Regions from separate parts of the Labrenzia sp. 5N genome, predicted to be linked through region 1. Evidence: predicted binding sites of a transcription regulator. Region 1 holds the regulator's gene; each other region holds the start of a gene.
What was found. Region 1 encodes PhoB, which activates phosphate uptake and scavenging genes when phosphate is short. Its sites were predicted from a motif close to TGTCATNNANCTGTCAT; they were not measured.
Positions count from the first base shown of each region.

Region 1 (5,891 bases):
CGATGACCACCGTGACCGCGAAGATCGTCAGCCAGCTCACCGGCGACGCCGACTTTGCCTCCCCGGAAGCCCTTGTCGCCTTCGCACTCGGCATGACCCTGTTCGTCGTGACCCTGGGGCTCAACATCGTCGCGCTCTACATCGTGCGCAAATATCGGGAGCAGTACGACTAATGACCGACACGACCCTTACGCCACCGTCGGGCAAGACCAGTGCTCCGACCCCGCACAAGACCACGTCGATCCTCGAACTCGATCCGCTGACCAGAAAGCGCAACGCCGCTGAAGCGCGCTTCAAGCTCTACGGCATCATTGCCATCGGCATCGGCCTGTTCTTCCTCGTTGCGCTGTTGTGGGCAATCCTGTCCAACGGCCTTGGCGCCTTCAGCCAGACCTTCCTGAAGGTGGATGTCCCGCTCAATCAGGAGCAGATTGCCGAAGCGGAAAAGTCGGTGGTCAAGACGTCCAAGTACCGGGCCATCATCGATGACGCCTTTGCCAAGGAACTCGCCGGTGCAAACATCACCACAGACATGTCGGCAAAAGACCTGCAGAAGCTGTTCTCGTCGGGTGCTGCCGCCACGGTCCGTGACTTTGCGCTTGCCAACCCGGACAAGATCGGTTCGACGGTAACCTTCGAGCTGATCGCCTCATCCCGTGTCGACGGCTACCTGAAGGGCCGCGTCAAGCGCGAGGATCTTGCCGAAGACAAGAACCTGGATGCCGCACACCTGGATCTGGCTGACCAGATGCAGTCCGCCGGCATTCTGGAGAAACGCTTCAACTGGGCCTTCATCACCGGAACCGATGCTTCCGACAGCCGTCCGGAGCAGGCCGGCATCGGGGCGTCCATGATCGGGTCGCTGTTCATGATGCTGGTGGTGCTGTTCCTGTCGCTGCCGATCGGCGTGGCCGCTTCCATCTACCTGGAAGAGTTCGCTCCGCAGAACAAGTTCACAGATCTGATCGAGGTGAATATCTCCAACCTGGCCGCCGTTCCGTCCATCGTGTTCGGTATTCTCGGTCTGGCGGTGTTCATCCAGTTCATGCATCTGCCGCAATCCGCACCGCTGGTCGGTGGCCTGGTGCTGACGCTGATGACACTTCCGACGATCATCATCTCCACCCGCGCCTCCTTGAAGGCCGTTCCGCCGAGCATCCGCGATGCGGCCCTTGGCATTGGCGCCTCCAAGATGCAGTCGATCTTCCACCATGTCCTGCCGCTGGCAATGCCGGGCATTCTGACCGGCACGATCATCGGTCTGGCACAGGCGCTTGGGGAAACCGCTCCGCTGCTCCTGATCGGGATGGTCGGCTTCATCGCCTCCAATTTCCCGGACGGTGTGGCTGCCGGTTTCTTCTCTCCGAACTCGGCCATGCCGGCCCAGATCTACGAGTGGGCGAAACGCGCCGACCCGGCTTTCTATGAACGCGCTTGGGGCGGGATCATCGTGCTGCTGGTCTTCCTCATGACCATGAACATTATCGCTATCATCCTGCGCCGCAGGTTTGAACGCCGCTGGTAAGGATTGCTCCGATGAACGAGATGCCGAATTTTGAACAGGCGAAAACCATGACCGACAGCAAAATTTCCGCGAACAAGGTGCAGGTCTATTATGGCGATACCCACGCCATCAAGGACGTGGACATCGAGATCCAGCCGCGGTCCGTGACTGCCTTCATCGGTCCGTCCGGATGTGGCAAGTCGACGTTCCTGCGGACGATCAACCGCATGAACGACACCATCGACATCTGCCGTGTGGAAGGGTCGATCAAGATCGACGGTGAAGACATCTACGATCCCAAGGTCGATCCCGTACAGCTGCGTGCCAAGGTCGGCATGGTTTTCCAGAAGCCGAACCCGTTTCCCAAGTCGATCTACGACAACATTGCGTACGGTCCGCGGATCCATGGTCTGGCCCGCAACAAGTCCGAGCTTGATGAAATCGTTGCCTCCAGCCTGCAGAAGGCCGGGCTTTGGGAAGAAGTCAAGAACCGTCTGGACGAGCCGGGCACCGGCATGTCGGGCGGTCAGCAGCAGCGTCTGTGCATTGCCCGTGCGATTGCCGTCAGCCCGGAAGTGATCCTTATGGACGAACCGTGCTCGGCGCTCGACCCCATCGCGACCGCGAAGGTGGAAGAGCTGATCGACGAACTGCGGGAAAACTTCACCATCGTGATCGTGACCCACTCGATGCAGCAGGCTGCCCGTGTGTCTCAGCGTACCGCGTTCTTCCACCTGGGTATTTTGGTGGAGGAAGGTCTGACGGAGGACATCTTTACCAATCCGAAGGACAAGCGTACGCAGGACTATATTACGGGCCGCTTCGGCTAAGCATTTTTTAGGTTTCTGAAGGGGACACAGGATGTCTGAACATACAGTCTCGGCTTACGATGACGAACTGACGGCCATGGCCGGCAAGGTTGCCGAAATGGGTGGTATTGCCGAAAAGGCTTTCGCCGATGCGGTGTCCGCGCTGGTGTCGCAGGATCTGGAGCTTGCCAAGGCGACGATCAAGGGCGATGTCCGGCTGGACAGCCTTTACAACGAACTTGAAGTGAAGCTGATCGAGCTGATCGTCCGCCGCCAGCCGATGGGGCAGGACCTGCGTGAAATCACCGCCGCAACGCGCATTGCCAATGACCTGGAGCGTGTTGGCGATCTTGCAAAGAACGTTGCCAAGCGCGTCATCGCCATCGACAGCGACTTGCAGTCGAAGAAGCTTGCGATCGGTGTGGAGCACATGACGGAACTCGCTCTTTCGCAGCTCAAGCAGGTGCTGGATGCCTACGCCCGGAAGGATGCGGAAGCCGCCCGCCGGGTTCAGGAAGCCGACGCCGAGGTCGACGCGATCTACACGTCGATCTTTCGCGAACTCCTGACTTACATGATGGAAGACCCGCGGGTCATTACCCAGTGCGTCCATCTCTTGTTCTGCGCAAAGAACATCGAGCGCATCGGCGATCACGCGACGAATATCGCCGAGAACGTCTACTACATGGTCACTGGCGAGCGTTTGCCGGAAGACCGGGCAAAGGTCGACGAAACAGGCGCGGTCTGACCCGCTGGTAATCGTCGGATTTGCAGAAGATCTTAACGGCCGGCGCTTCGGCGCCGGTTGCGGTAATTGGAGCGAGATGTATGCCGAAGGTGCTCATCGTTGAAGACGAAGAACCGCTCAGCCTTCTTTTGAGATACAATTTGGAAGCGGAAGGGTACTCGGTCGAGTCCTGTGTCCGGGGTGACGAGGCGGAAATCCGCCTGCGGGAAAGCCTGCCGGATCTGTTGCTGCTCGACTGGATGCTGCCGGGCCTGTCCGGAATTGAACTGTGCCGCCGCCTGCGGGCGCGCGAGGATACCGAGCGCCTGCCGGTCATCATGCTGACGGCACGCGGTGAGGAAGCAGAGCGCATCCGCGGCCTGTCGACCGGTGCCGACGACTACGTGGTCAAGCCTTTCTCGGTACCGGAATTGATGGCCCGCGTGCGCGCCATCCTGCGCCGGGCAAGCCCGGAAGTGGTGTCCAGCATGTTGCGGTCTGGCGATATCGAACTGGATCGCGAAACGCACCGTGTTCGCCGCAACACCAAGGAAATACACCTGGGGCCGACGGAATTCCGCCTGCTGGAATTCCTGATGACATCGCCTGGCCGTGTCTTCTCCCGTGAACAACTGCTGGATGGGGTCTGGGGTCACGATGTCTACGTGGACGAACGCACTGTCGATGTTCACGTCGGTCGCTTGCGCAAGGCTCTGAACAAGGGCAAGGCGAAGGATCCTATCCGTACCGTCCGTGGTGCCGGATACGCCTTCAATGACCAGTTCACCTCTGCCACTGCCTGAGCGCAACTTGCAGAATGGAATTAAGGAGCCCGCTTTCAAGCGGGCTTTTTGTTTCTCAGCGGTTATGTGCCTTTCGCGGAGCAAGGTTCTCTTCTGCGACCACCCCATCAGTTGTGTCGGTGTCGGGGCTGATCCTGCAGTCACTGTCGTGGCGGAGCGGTCAAACAAGGTTTGATTTGATGGAACGGAAACTGCATGGATCGGTGCCGTGATTAAGCCGTGGGAGGTCACTGTTCGGGGTCGGGCATCTGGTCAATGGAAGGCCCAAACAAAAAAAGCCCGCCAGATGGCGGGCTTTCTCATGAATTGCTTCGGTGCGCGGTTATCAGCCTGCCTGAGCCATCGTCTTGCGGTCGCGGCGGCGGTCGGCGACCGGCTGATACGCGATCTTGCAGTGATGAGCGCAGTAGGGGACGCCGGCATCGGACTGGCGGCCGCAGAAGTAGAAGTCGTCGGTTGCCGGGTCGCCAATCGGCCATTTGCAGGTCCGCTCGGTCAGCGTCAGGATGGTTGCCCGCTGCGAGATCGGAACGAGCTCTGCAATCGGCTCTACGCGTGGCTTGGCGGCCACCACTGGTGCAGGCGAGATGTCTGCTTTCAGGGCCGTCGCGCCGATCGACTGCGGATGTGACGTCGTCGGTTTCTTCGGCGCTGCACCCGTTGCAGGAGCTGCGGTGCGCGGCCGGCGCGGCTTGGCGCTTGAAGAGGTGGACTTGGCGCGGCCGGACAGGCCAAGGCGGTGCACCTTGCCGATCACGGCGTTACGGGTAACACCACCCAGTTCGCCTGCGATCTGGCTTGCGCTCAAGCCGTCGCCCCAAAGCTTTTTGAGAAGCTCAACTCGTTCGTTTGTCCAACTCATTGCCGCACCCTTTAGTTTGACCGTCCTGCGGCCATTAACCCCGTGTTAAGCATGCGCAAGCACGCTTAATGCTGGCAGATCTAGTGCCTCTTGGTGATTTGCCTCACGAGATCTCGTGTCTGATTGCTGAGAGGTTACAATAACGTTAATTTGTCAGGCAACCACTCGACCCAAACCAGTTGGGGATGAAACGACTTTTCCCCAATTATGGCGAGGTCATTGAGAATTTTATGAAATCCGCCCTCCGCAGCACATGAAATGTCTTGTGCGCCATTTCCATTGACAGTGCATGGTACCGGCAGTGTATAAGAAAGCCGCTGCGTGCCGCCTCATCGGGGCGGCACGTTGCGTTTTGGCCCTTCGGCATCTTTTCAAGGTGACGGCCCGGCGTCGGGGCGACGCAGGGGACAGCAGGGGCGTTTAAAGGAGACAAACGAGGTTATGTCCGCGACTGCACTATTCGGAAATTACGCAAGATCGAACCTTTCTTTCGATCATGGGGAAGGCGTCTGGCTGGTTACCACCGATGGCCGACGATTCCTCGATTGCGGTTCCGGCATCGCGGTCAACGCACTCGGTCATGCCCATCCGCATCTGGTCAAGGCATTGCAGGATCAGGCAGCCAAGCTGTGGCATACCTCCAACCTACACCAGATCCCGGATGGCGAACGACTGGCGCAGCGCCTGTGCGCGGAAACCTTTGCCGACAAGGTGCTGTTCGTGAATTCCGGTGCGGAAGCGATGGAAGCTGCCATCAAATGCGCGCGCCGTTATCATTATGACAACGGCAACCCCGAGCGGTTCCACATCGTGACCTTCGAAGGCGCTTTCCATGGCCGGACCATCGCGACCATCGCGGCTGGCGGCCAGGCGAAATATCTTGAAGGCTTTGGCCCGAAGGCTCCCGGTTTCGACCAGGTGCCGGCAGGAGACCTGGATGCGCTGAAAGATGCCATCGGTCCGCAAACGGCCGCGATCGCCATCGAGCCCGTGCAGGGCGAAGGCGGGATCCGCGAAATTCCGGCCGATTTCCTGCGTGCGCTGCGCAAGATCTGTGATGACAACGGCATTCTGCTGATCTTCGACGAGATCCAGACCGGTGTCGGACGGACCGGCAAGCTGTTCGCTCACCAGTGGGCGGGCGTGGAACCGGACCTGATGGCAATCGCCAAGGGTATCGGCGGCG
Region 1 covers NZ_JAAZTM010000002.1:242,026-247,916, reverse strand. The annotation lists gene pstC (phosphate ABC transporter permease subunit PstC) at 1-173, shown strand, start outside; gene pstA (phosphate ABC transporter permease PstA) at 173-1,525, shown strand; gene pstB (phosphate ABC transporter ATP-binding protein PstB) at 1,573-2,334, shown strand; gene phoU (phosphate signaling complex protein PhoU) at 2,366-3,061, shown strand; gene phoB (phosphate regulon transcriptional regulator PhoB) at 3,142-3,843, shown strand; gene HEP89_RS01920 (GcrA family cell cycle regulator) at 4,169-4,705, opposite strand; gene HEP89_RS01915 (aspartate aminotransferase family protein) at 5,147-5,891, shown strand, end outside.

Region 2 (5,891 bases), on a different contig from region 1:
TGCCGGCGGTGTTTCCCTCTGCATCAAAGACCAGGACCCGATCGACAGCCAGAACGATGGTGCCACCTTTCGGAAAAGGCAGACGGTCGCCGTTTGCCAAGATCAAACGTCTTTGACCGTCGCCCTCTGACAGCTTCATCTGGAGACCGCCGAACTCGACCGCACCCGTGATGGGAGAAGGCAACGTGTCCGCAGCGGCGCCTCCCGCGAGAAGGCAGGCGCCCACCACGGCCAGAAGTCCCCAAATTCTTGCGAAAATGCCTATCGCCTGTCCCTCTCTCATATTCATATGCGCTCGCCGGCAGCGGCAAAGGTCGCACCAACAAGAGGGTCGATCAAGCCGATTGCCCTGCCATATCTGACTGCCGTCGATACTGCTCGCGGAACGCGCCCGGTGTCAGGCCGGAAAGGCGTGAAAACAGGCGAACGAAGGATGGCGGGTCGTTGTAGCCGACGGCAAAGCAGATATCCGAGACGGGCCGATCCGTTTCGATCAGGAGATCCCTCGCACGTTCAATGCGAAGCTCCTGGAGATACTGTTTCGGAGCAAGTCCCGTTGCCAGCTTGAAGCGCCTTTGAAAGGTCCGCGCCGGCACCCCGCTGGTGCGCACCATATCGGCAACGCTCACATCGTCACCCGACCGGGTTTCCAGGAAATGCTGCACTTTCAAGATGGAAGCATCGCCGTGCCGAAGTTCAGGCAGGAAGCGCCTGAACCGGCGCTGGTCGCGGCGGCGAAAGTCGACAATGAAATGCCGCGCCGTGGCAACGGCCACCGGGTACCCCAGAAACCGCTCGATGAGCGCCAGCGCAAGATCGACCCAAGCCATGAGGCCTCCGGCCGTGATCAGGTCGGAATATTCGATCAGCAGCCTGTCCGTATCGAGCCTGAGGTCCGGATAGGCTGCTGACAAACGCTGTTCCAGTCCCCAATGGGTCGTAACCTTGCGCCCCTCCGCCAGACCGGCCGCCGCCACGAACGTCAGCCCGGTACAAGCCGAACAGACAACAGCGCCGCGACCGTGCAAATGCTGCAGAAAAGCAGGGAGAGCCGGAACCTCTTCCAGACGGACCGTTCCTGCCGAGGGTGGCAGGACTACCGCGTCATATCGGTCCACTGCCGCGGAAAAATCTTCCAACAGATCCAGTTTCATCCCGGTATCGCTGATCCGCGCCGCATGGCCCAGAATATCCTGGAGCCCGTAGACAGCGGATTTCAAGGAGCCCGGATAAGCGAGAATGGCGATCGACAGCGATTGGTCCATTTGGCTGATTTAGCACATTCTTTGTCATTTGCGCCAATCGCCCCGAAAGATGCTCGAAGGTAGGTTTCTCCAAAGCACAAACACATGGAGACCCCTATGCTCGGCACTCTCGATAAATCCGCTTCCCGTCTTGCACTCGGCAACCTGACCGTCACGGCCCTGTCGGACGGTTATCTCGACATTCCCGCAGCCTATTTTTCCAACGTGACACAGACCGAACAGGACGCCGTCAGCCCGAGCACACGCTTTGGCGCCAATACCTGGTTGATTGAGACCGGCACCCGCAAGATCCTGGTCGACGCCGGATCGGGCGAATATCTGAAGGAACGATTTCCGGCCAGCGGCACGCTGACATGGCAGGCTCCGGAAAAGACCGAAGAGCGCGCAGCGGTGACCGATATCGTTATTACCCACATGCATGCCGATCATATCGGCGGACTGTCGCTGAACGGCAGCAGTCTCTTCCCGAATGCAGAGATCCACGTTCAGGCAGCCGAGTGGGACTTCTGGACCGACGAGGCCCTGCTGACCTCCGTACCGGAAGACAAACGACCGCTGGTGGGCCTCATTCAGGCGCTTGCGAAACCGGTCGGCAATCAGTTGCGGCTTCATCGTGGCGACGCCGACCTCGGTGATGGCATCACCCTGCTCTCAGCGCCCGGCCACACCCCTGGTCATCAGGCCTTGCACCTTTCTTCAGGCAACAAGGAAGCCATTCTGCTCGCGGATGTCGTGGTGTCCGATGTGCTGCAATTTGCCAATCCGGACGTCCGCTATGCGCTCGACAGTGACCCGGATCTGGCCGTGAAAACACGAAGGGCTCTGTTCGACAGGCTGTCGGCAGACAGGATCCCTTTCGCAGCGACGCACCTGTCTACCGACAGGTTCGGATGTCTGGAAACACGTGACAACGGTTTCGCTTTTGTGGAGATTTGAACACAAGGCGGCTTTTCAACCACGCCAAGACCTTTCGTGGCTGCGCAGGCCTTTGCGCCGCGGTCTCCTCAAAAAACAGGTCCCGGCTCGAGGCCGGGACCTGGCACTGCGGGAGGCAGGGTGTGCGAACGGCTTAACCGATGCTGACCCAGCCATCCTTTTCCGCCGACGCGAAGATAGCGTCGAGGATCTTCATGTTCTGGACGGCATCTTCCGCGCCATAAGGAAGTGGCGCTTCACCGGTGATCGCCCGGCCCAACACGTCCGCCAGTTCGGCATATTGATCGCAAGGCGCGATGATATCCGACTGCATCGCCGCATCGCCGAGCAGCGAGCCGTCGTCAAGCCGGATCTGGACAGCTTCGTCCTGCGGCGCGTTGAACGGAATGACGATTTCCAGCCGCTTCTTCGTACCGACCAGATGAATGCGCTGATAAGGCGTCAGCTGGGTCGAGACCGTGAAGTTGAGATGCCGGTTATTGCCGAAGTCGAGCAAGGCACTGGTCATGCGGTCGGTGCCGAAGGCGGGATCTCGGTCGATCAGCGAAACGACCCGCTGAGGTTCGGCATCGAAGAAATACCGGCCGGCCAGCATCGTGTAGCAACCGATGTCGAGCAGCGCCCCCCCGCCGATATCCGCCTTGTTGCGGATGTTGCCCGGGTCATCGTTGTAGTAGCTGAAGAAGGTCTGGATCGCTTTCAGCTCACCAAGATCGCCGGACCGCACGATCTCGCGCGCCTTGATCCACTGCGGGTGCGCTCGAACCATGAAGCCTTCGGCAACCAGCTTGTCCTTCGGCAGGTCCAGAAGCTGCTTTGCCTCGTCGGCATTCAGCGCGACCGGCTTTTCGCAAAGCACGTGCTTGCCCGCGTTCACCGCCTGGATCGTCACGGGCACGTGCATGTGGTTGGGCAGCGGATTGTAGATCGCGTCGATCTCCGGATCTGCGAGCAGCTCCTCGTATGATCCGTAGGCCTTGTCGATGCCGAGACCCTTCGCTGCTTCCTTTGCCCGGCCGAGATCTCGCGAAGCAATCGCATAGGCGGTGCCGGTCTTCGACCGCTGGATGCCCGGAATGACCTTATCAAGACCGATTTTCGCGGTCGAAACGATCCCCCACCTGATAGTCTTTTCCGTCATGCTGGCATCCTTCCCATGATTTTGAGGTACGCACGCCAGATGACATAAAACGATTTAACTCCGCAAGGGCAGAAAGGCCGGAGAAAGGCCTGCTCGCTGGTGAAAAGCTGATTTGAATCCGGCCTCATCGGCTGAACGCGGGCAGCATTCACACCAACCGCGTCCCCCCGAACAAGCGTAGCGGAGATCCGGGGAGACATCGAAGGTCTTTCACCGCGATTTCACATAGAAGCGCCGCGCCCGTGAAGGGAGCACTGTCGCGGCTCAGAATTTCTCCGGCACGTAGAGATGTTCCGGCAGGACCTTGCGCTCATAGTCGGAATTGTAGACCCGTTCCGGCAGCTTGATCGGGTCGTGCGGGATATCTTCGTAAGGGATCATCGACAGGAGGTGACTGATGCAGTTGAGGCGCGCCTGCTTCTTGTCGTTGCCTTCCACGATGAACCACGGTGCTTCGGGAATATTGGTCCGCTCGAAGGTTTCTTCCTTGGCTTTGGTGTAATCCTCCCAGCGCACGCGGGATTCCAGGTCCATCGGCGACAGTTTCCACTGCTTCAGCGGATCGTGGATGCGCATCAGGAAGCGGAGCTGCTGTTCTTCATCCGTGATGGAGAACCAGTATTTGATCAGCCGCACACCGGAGCGCACGATCATGCGTTCGAATTCCGGCACATCGTGGAAGAACTCCTCCACCTGGCTATCGCTGGCAAAGCCCATGACGCGCTCGACGCCGGAGCGGTTGTACCAGGAGCGGTCGAACAGCACCATTTCGCCGGCGGCCGGCAGATGCGGCACGTAGCGCTGGAAGTACCACTGGGTCTTTTCACGGTCGGTTGGTGCCGGCAGCGCCACCACACGGGCGACACGCGGATTGAGCCTTTGCGCGATGCGCTTGATGACCCCGCCCTTGCCGGCGGCGTCGCGCCCCTCGAAGATGATCACGATCTTCTCACCGGTATGCTGCACCCAGTCCTGCAGCTTCACCAGTTCGGCCTGCAGACGCAGCAACTCGTGGAAATAGGTGTTCCGGTCGATGGTCGACTTGTGCTTCTTCGCGGAGATGAAGGCGAGATCCTTGGCGACGAGAAAATCGTCGATCTCCATTTCCAGCTCTTCGTCCAGGCTGTCTGCCCATTCCGCTTCAACCCAGGTTTTTGCACTTTCTTCGGTCATCAATCGGTTCCTTTGAAATACATCCCGGAGGTACGCCCAGGTTCGTCAGCGCATTCAACCGGACGCAGAATGCCCAAGGACTGTGAACAGGTTATCCATGAAAGTTTTTTGACAGTCGCGCCTGTTCCCCTGTCATTCTTTCTAGCAGCAACGCTTTCGCACTCAAATTACCCTTGCAAATGAACGAACGTTCATTTATTTTTTGCGATAGGGAGAACCAAGATGGCAAGTGCAGCCGCAAGACCGCAAAGCCGATCCAGAACGGGCGCGAAAGGCCAGGAGACTGCCGCACGTGTGCGCAAGGCAGCCCTGAAACGCTTTGCCGCCAACGGTTATGCCGCTGTCTCCATGCGCGAAATCGCCGCCGATGTCGGCGTTCAGCCAGGCGCGCTCTACAATCATTTTCCGACCAAGCAGGACATCCTGAAGGACCTGATGCTCGCCCACATGGGCGAACTCCTTGCTGCCTGGGACGAAGCGGCTTTTCCGGCTGACATGGACCCGCTGGAGCGTTTTGTCCGCTTTCACATCCGCTATCACCTGGAACGGGCGGACGAGGTGTTCATTTCCTACATGGAACTGCGCAATCTCGAACCGGACAACTTCGACATCGTCGAAGCGGAGCGCCGCCGCTACGAGGGCATCCTGACGGGTATTCTGGAAACCGGCTCCGCTGAAGGCTGCTACAGCGTACGCGAACCGAGGGTCGCCACCCGCGCGATCATCGCCATGCTGACTGGCATTCCGAGCTGGTACCGCCAAGGCGGCCGCCTGTCGAAACTGGATATCGAAGAGATTTACCTGGACCTGGCGCGCAAGGCCGTTGCGCCGGAGAACCGAGACATTCCGGCCCCTCAGGCGTGAAACCGGACGCGTGGGGAGCAAGCAACTGAACTCAATCGACCGTCCACAAGGTTGATCCAAGGGAGACCGGGTGACATGAGCATCCTGAAATCGAGCCTATCGCCGAGAAGCGAACAGTTTGCAGCAAACCGCGCTGCCCACGAAGCGGCCATGGACACCGTCAAGGCAGCAGCCCAGACAGCCCTGGACGGTGGTGGTGAGACCGCCCGACAGCGTCATGTGTCCCGTGGCAAGATCCTGCCGCGCGAACGCGTCTCCCGCCTGCTCGATCCCGGCTCACCCTTCCTGGAAGTCGGCATGCTGGCCGCCCACGAGATGTACGAGGGCGCGGCTCCCGCCGCCGGTATGATCGCAGGCATCGGCCGGGTTGAAGGCCGCGAGGTGATGATCCTCGCCAATGACGCGACCGTCAAAGGCGGCACCTATTATCCGATGTCGGTCAAGAAACACCTGCGCGCTCAGGAAATTGCCTCGGAAAACAATCTGCCCTGTATCTATCTGGTCGACAGCGG
Region 2 covers NZ_JAAZTM010000009.1:142,492-148,382, reverse strand. The annotation lists gene HEP89_RS10470 (hypothetical protein) at 1-289, opposite strand, end outside; gene HEP89_RS10465 (helix-turn-helix domain-containing protein) at 336-1,265, opposite strand; gene HEP89_RS10460 (MBL fold metallo-hydrolase) at 1,362-2,201, shown strand; gene HEP89_RS10455 (Gfo/Idh/MocA family oxidoreductase) at 2,335-3,342, opposite strand; gene ppk2 (polyphosphate kinase 2) at 3,607-4,515, opposite strand; gene HEP89_RS10445 (TetR/AcrR family transcriptional regulator) at 4,738-5,379, shown strand; gene HEP89_RS10440 (carboxyl transferase domain-containing protein) at 5,455-5,891, shown strand, end outside.
Region 2: ppk2 (polyphosphate kinase 2) is a predicted target of PhoB. The motif match lies at 4,613-4,629, and genes of this name have one in related genera.

Region 3 (5,891 bases), on a different contig from region 1:
GCCGAACGCGATGTCAGCGGATCGCCGTAAGATCCAGGGTAACGGTGACGATATCTCCGACCGTATCGGTGCCGACGCCGCTGCCAAGCTGATAGTCGAGCCTGTTGACTATGGCCGTCCCCTTAGCTGTGGCGGTGTCGCCCGCGATGTCCAGGGTGAAATCCATCTCGACCGGCTGGGAAATTCCCTTGATGGAGAGCGTGCCCTGTGCCCGGTAGCTGTTGCCTTCGACAAGCTCGACAGTGTCGGACGTGAATTCGGCCGTCGGGAAGTCCCCGGCGTTGAACCAGTCCTTGCCAGGCAGGGTGCCGTCGAACTGGGCGTTGCCGGTGGTGGCGCTCATGGGTTTGATTTCAGCGCTGATCTTGGCGGTTTCAGGGGCCGCAGGATCAAAATCGATGTCTGCTTCCCAGGACGCGAAGACGCCAGTCAGCGTGCCGCCGCCCTGTTTGACTTCAAAGCCGAGCTTGCTCTTGTCCGGATCGACTTTCCAGGTGTCGGCAAACGCCGGTGCGGTGAAGGTCGTCGCCGACAGGACTGCAACGGCATATGTAAAATGCTTCAATGTCATCTGCGGATTTCCAGTTCGTGTTGTCAGCTATCGGCCTTGGCGGGTGCGGTTGAAATCATGCGTTTCAACGTGGCGTCGCGGGCGATGAAGTGGTGTTTCAGCGCTGCTGCGACATGGACGGCAATCAGCGCGATCAGCAGGTAGGCGCCGTATTCATGCAGCAGCTTGAAGAAGGTTTCCGCCTGTTCCTGCGAACCAAGCACACCTGGAACCGGCAGATGCGGCACTGGCCAGGTGTTGAACAGGATGGTCGGAATGCCCCACGGCGAAGCCGACACCATGAACCAGCCGGTCAGTGGCAGAGCAAACAGAAGCGCGTACAGGCCGACATGCCCCAGATGCGCCCCGACCTTTTCCAGCGGGTGCATGTTGTCAGGCAGTTTCGGCGAAGGGTTGAGAAGGCGCCAGACAAGACGGAGCACGGCAAGCGTTAGAACCACAAAGCCGATCGACTTGTGCAACTGATAGAGCTCAAAGGTTGCCTGTTCGGTCGGGGGAAGCTGGTGCATGTAGAGGCCGAGGCCAAGCATGCCGATGATCAAGACTGCCATCGTCCAATGGAACGCAATGGCGATTCTTCCATACCCGGTTGAAGTGTTGCGCAGCATGGCGGCTCCTGGAAAACGGAGGCCGGTCTGTCCGGCCTCCGAGGGTGTTCGCTTAGTTGGTCGCGTCGGACTTGAGCGCTTCGGAATGGAAGGTCACGGTAATGTCGTCACCTACATAGGGAACATACATGTCCATTCCATAGTCGGAACGCTTCAGAACTGTGGAAACGGCAAAACCGGCAGCTTCCTTCTTCGCCATCGGGTGCTCACCAAGTGCTGTGACATCAACGGTCAGGGTCACCGGCTTGGTGATGTCCTTGATGGTCAGGTCACCGGTCACTTCCAGCTGGTTGTCGCCGGTCTTTTCGACCTTGGTGCTCTTGAAGGTCGCCTTCGGGAATTTTTCAGCGTCAAAGAAGTCCGCGCTCAGGAAGTGCGCGTTGCGCTCTGCCCAGAACGTGTCGAGGCTGCCGACGTCGATCGTGAATTCGATGGAGGAATTGGCAGGCGTGTCCTTGTCGATCAGCAACGTGCCTTCCCATTCGCCGAAACGGCCTTCGGTCGTGGAGTAGCCAAGGTGGTTATAGGAGAAAGCCAGGTTGGCGTGGGACTTGTCGAAGTCGTAGGCCACCGGTTCGGCAAGGGCGGTGCCTGCGACGAGGGAAAGGGCAAGCGCAGAAGCTGCGAGACGGATCATGATCAAACCTCATAGATGTTACCAGAAGCGTTCGCTCATGAACGCTGCAGACTGGAACATAGGAAGAAAATTGTGCGGTGCAATTTGACTGACTGTTCGTAAATGCTGAACAATAATTCAGTTGATTTCTTCACCGTTAACTGTGTGGCTTTGGAAAGATTTTCAAGCGTCAGGGGGATAGAAAGTCGACCCTGCGGTATTGGGGAAGAATCGCGATAGAGTTCCGAGACTGAAGTGAATTGTTCAGTCATTCAATTAAGAGTTGTCGCGACCGGTAAGCAACTGAAATTTCGAGGGAAGTTGCAGTGTCATCATTTCATCAAGAATTTCAGGCACCTGTTTCATCGACTTCCCTCTAGAGTGGCCGTTTGCCAGCCCTATCCAAGCTCCGGATATCACTCTGGAGACACAGGAGACCTAACCGTGAAACAAGCCGTCGTTGTGTGCCACCGCGGAGCCAGCCTTCAGGCTCCGGAAAACACGATTGCCTCGCTCGAGGGAGCAATTGCGCTTGGCGCCGAAGTTGTCGAGTTGGATGTTCGGCCGTCCAGGGATGGCATCCTCTACGTGATGCACGATGCAACTGTTGACCGGACGACGGATGGAAGTGGCCGAATTTCGGATATGACTTCCGACGAAATTGACCTTCTTGATGCAGGGAACTGGTTCAAGGAGACCTTCAAGGGCGAACGTGTTCCAAGGCTGGACACGTTTCTGGATACCTGCAAGGGCCGTATTGGCACCTATGTTGAGATCAAGGAAGGCGACCCTGCGGAAATTCGCGACATGCTGGCAGTCCGCGGCATGCTGAGTGACGCCTGGACGTTTTCGTTCGATCAGGCAATCCGCGCTGAAGCCCGTGCAAAGGTACCGGACCTGCGGCGCATGGTTCTTTACGCTCACGTTGGTTCGGTCGAGCGCGCCGTTGCCCAAGGTGCGCATATACTGGAATTCCATGAGGATGACCTGGAAGAGAAACTCATAAACGAGGCAAAGCAGGCCGGATTGATTACGCAGATGTTCTACGCCGGGTCTGAACGAGCCGTTTTCGAGAAAGCCGTGCGCTGCGGCGTCGAACAAATGAACATCGACCAGGTCGAAATTTTCAAGTCCGTGGAAAAAGAGCTTTTGGCAACCGTCTGACGCTTCGGCGTGATGCAACTCGCATTCAGACGGAAATCATTGACTGGCGTGGCCGGGAACCTACGGGTTCCTGGCCGTTTTGTTTTGGAATGATAGAAAAAATATTTTGAGCGTCATACGCCATTTCGATCAGGCATCGCAGGTATCTATGATTGTGATTTTTCTCTAGTTATCCAAAAACACAATCTTAAATAGTTTTAATATTAAAATTTTATCTAATATGGGAAAAAGTTGGAAACGTTAGATGATAGAACAATTTTTACTAAAAGAATGAAATAAAAAGGTTTCCCATTATAATTCAAGTCTTGTTAACGGGGGCGGAATAGCTTGCCGAGCTTCCGAAGCTGGGCCAAGAGAGGGCTCCCATGTCCAACAAAATAAACGTCAATTGCTCAGGTCAGGCCAGTTGCATGGCAGCAAAAGCTGATGACGTTGGACAGTTCTGGGATCTCCGGATGCGGTTGGCAGCGTCGCTTCTGCTGGCTGCCCTTATGGCCTTCTGGTTTTCTCAAGAGGCATTGTCGCAAGACGCGGAGACAGGTGGCACGCCGTGGCACTGGTCGGTCGAACGCGTCAGCGGCCGGGTCATGGTGCAAACCCGTGCCGGCGAGACCTTTGCCGTCAAGCGTGGCATGACGGTGCGCAAGGGATGGAAGATCAAGACCGGCGGTGGGCGTGTAGTCATCAATCGGGGTGAAGAAACATTCGTTGTTTCTCCAAATTCTGTTGTGACGCTTGAGCCGAAGGGCGTGCTGATCAAGCGAATGGTCGTCTACCAGGACCTTGGTCAGGTAGATGTGGACGTAAAGCGCCGGTGGTATCGGCATTTCAAAGTGGAAACCCCTTTCCTTGCCGCTGTTGTCAAAGGAACTCAGTTCAGGGTCAAGGTCGGCAACAGGACTGCGTCGGTCAATGTGGGGCGGGGCGTTGTCGGTGTTCATGACTTTGCATCCGGAGATCGTGCCGACGTAGGCGCCGGTCAGGCGGCCGCCACCAACCCTTCGCGCCGCGTCGGTTTATCCGTCAGCGGAAAGAACAAGCCTGCGGTGCGTTCTGGCCCCAAACGGGCTCCTTCATTCGAAACACGCGTCGTGAAGAACGTGCCAGCTACCAAAGCTGAAGCAAGAGCTGCCAATGGCGGCAACCGGGGCAATGCTGGAGATTCCCGCTCGGGGAACAACGGCAATGGCAACTCCGGTGGCAATGGCAACGGCAACTCCGGTGGCAACGGGAATGGCAACTCCGGTGGCAACGGAAACGGTAATTCCGGCGGCAACGGAAACGGTAATTCCGGTGGCAACGGAAACGGCAATTCCGGCGGCAATGGCAACGGCAATTCCGGTGGCAACGGCAACGGCAATTCCGGCGGCAACGGCAATGGCAATTCCGGTGGCAACGGCAATGGCAATTCCGGTGGCAACGGAAATGGCAAGGGTCGGTAACGCCACTCCGTCTGCGAAAAGGTATCGCTCGGGATATTAAGTCTCGCTGCTGCTGAAGACGTTCCAGGAATATGACGACAAGCAATCCGTATTGGCGGATACAAGTCGTGGAGGTCGGGCTGGGTAACTCCGTATTTTACGGAAGATTACCTAGCTCCTTTCTGTTTTGAAGTAGTCGTTTATCGCAACTAGTGACGAGCATAGGCAATATTTTCCGCCTGTCTTCACGTTGGGTTAAACGCTGAAATGCTACACAGGATGTGTAGAACTCAATAAACCTGTCCGTGGGTTCTGCGCACGGCATTGACAGTCAGTCGTAACGTGTTGAAGAGCAAGATGAAAAAAGACGCTATGTATTCAGTCGAGCGGAAAGCAGGATCACTTCTGCGGGTCCTCTTGCTTGCAGCTCTGGTTCTGCTTCCTGCTACTGCGAATGCTTCGGACTGGGTTGTCAAACGTGTGTCCGGCATCGTTTATTTCGTTGCGCCTGGCGTGGAAGCTTTCCGTGTCAAAAAGGGCATGGTGTTTGAAAAAGGCTACACCATCGGAACCAGGGCAGGTGCCCGCGCTCTCATAGGCAGAGGCAGCGAAACCATCGCCGTTGGGCCGAACACCACCTTTGCCATGTCGGCATTTCGCAGCAATGGAGCAAAGACCACACTGCTGCAGAGAAAGGGGACGATCGAGGTCGATGTTGAAAAACGGCAGCAGCCGCATTTCACCGTCGAAACCCCGTTTTTTGCCGCTGTGGTGAAAGGTACGCGATTTGAGGTCAATGTCCAGGGCAAGCAGGCTCGCGTTTCCGTCGAACGAGGCGTTGTCGCTGTGGAAGATTTCGCCTCCGGCGACAGGGTGGACCTGACAGCCGGTCAGGCTGCAGCCAGTGCACCGTCAAACCGGGTTGGCTTGTCTGTGAGCGGTCGTACCAAACCGACCGTAAAACCTGGAGCCAAGCGCGCGCCTGCATTTGAAACACCGGCCGTGAAAAACGTGCCATCAAATGCAGCAGAAGCGAAATCGGCGAACTCGAACGGGAATGCCGGCAAAGGCAACAACAATTCCGGCGGCAATGGCAACGGCAATTCCGGAGGCAATGGCAACGGGAATTCCGGTGGTAACGGTAACGGCAATTCCGGTGGTAACGGCAACGGGAATTCCGGTGGCAACGGAAATGGTAATTCCGGAAGCGGTAACAACAATTCCGGCGGCAACGGTAACGGCAATTCCGGTGGCAATGGTAACGGGAATTCCGGCAACGGAAACTCAGGCAATGGCAATTCCGGGAGCGGCAACAACAATGCCGGCGGAAACGGCAAAGGCAATTCCGGAAACGGAAACGGAAAAAACAAGAACTGACGGTAATCAGGATACCGCAGGTGCAAGGCTTTGCCTCTGACACCTGAAGTGCGGACTGAGAAAGTGGGCGGTGGGTGTGCTGATCGGAAGCTCTGAACAGCGGAAACGGATAGCGAGCGCGGTCTTGATCGTGG
Region 3 covers NZ_JAAZTM010000020.1:702,892-708,782, reverse strand. The annotation lists gene HEP89_RS23730 (YceI family protein) at 14-571, opposite strand; gene HEP89_RS23725 (cytochrome b) at 595-1,179, opposite strand; gene HEP89_RS23720 (YceI family protein) at 1,232-1,816, opposite strand; gene HEP89_RS23715 (glycerophosphodiester phosphodiesterase family protein) at 2,240-2,959, shown strand; gene HEP89_RS23710 (FecR domain-containing protein) at 3,370-4,401, shown strand; gene HEP89_RS23705 (FecR family protein) at 4,738-5,757, shown strand; gene HEP89_RS23700 (EAL domain-containing protein) at 5,834-5,891, shown strand, end outside.
Region 3: HEP89_RS23715 (glycerophosphodiester phosphodiesterase family protein) is a predicted target of PhoB. The motif match lies at 2,123-2,139, and genes of this name have one in related genera.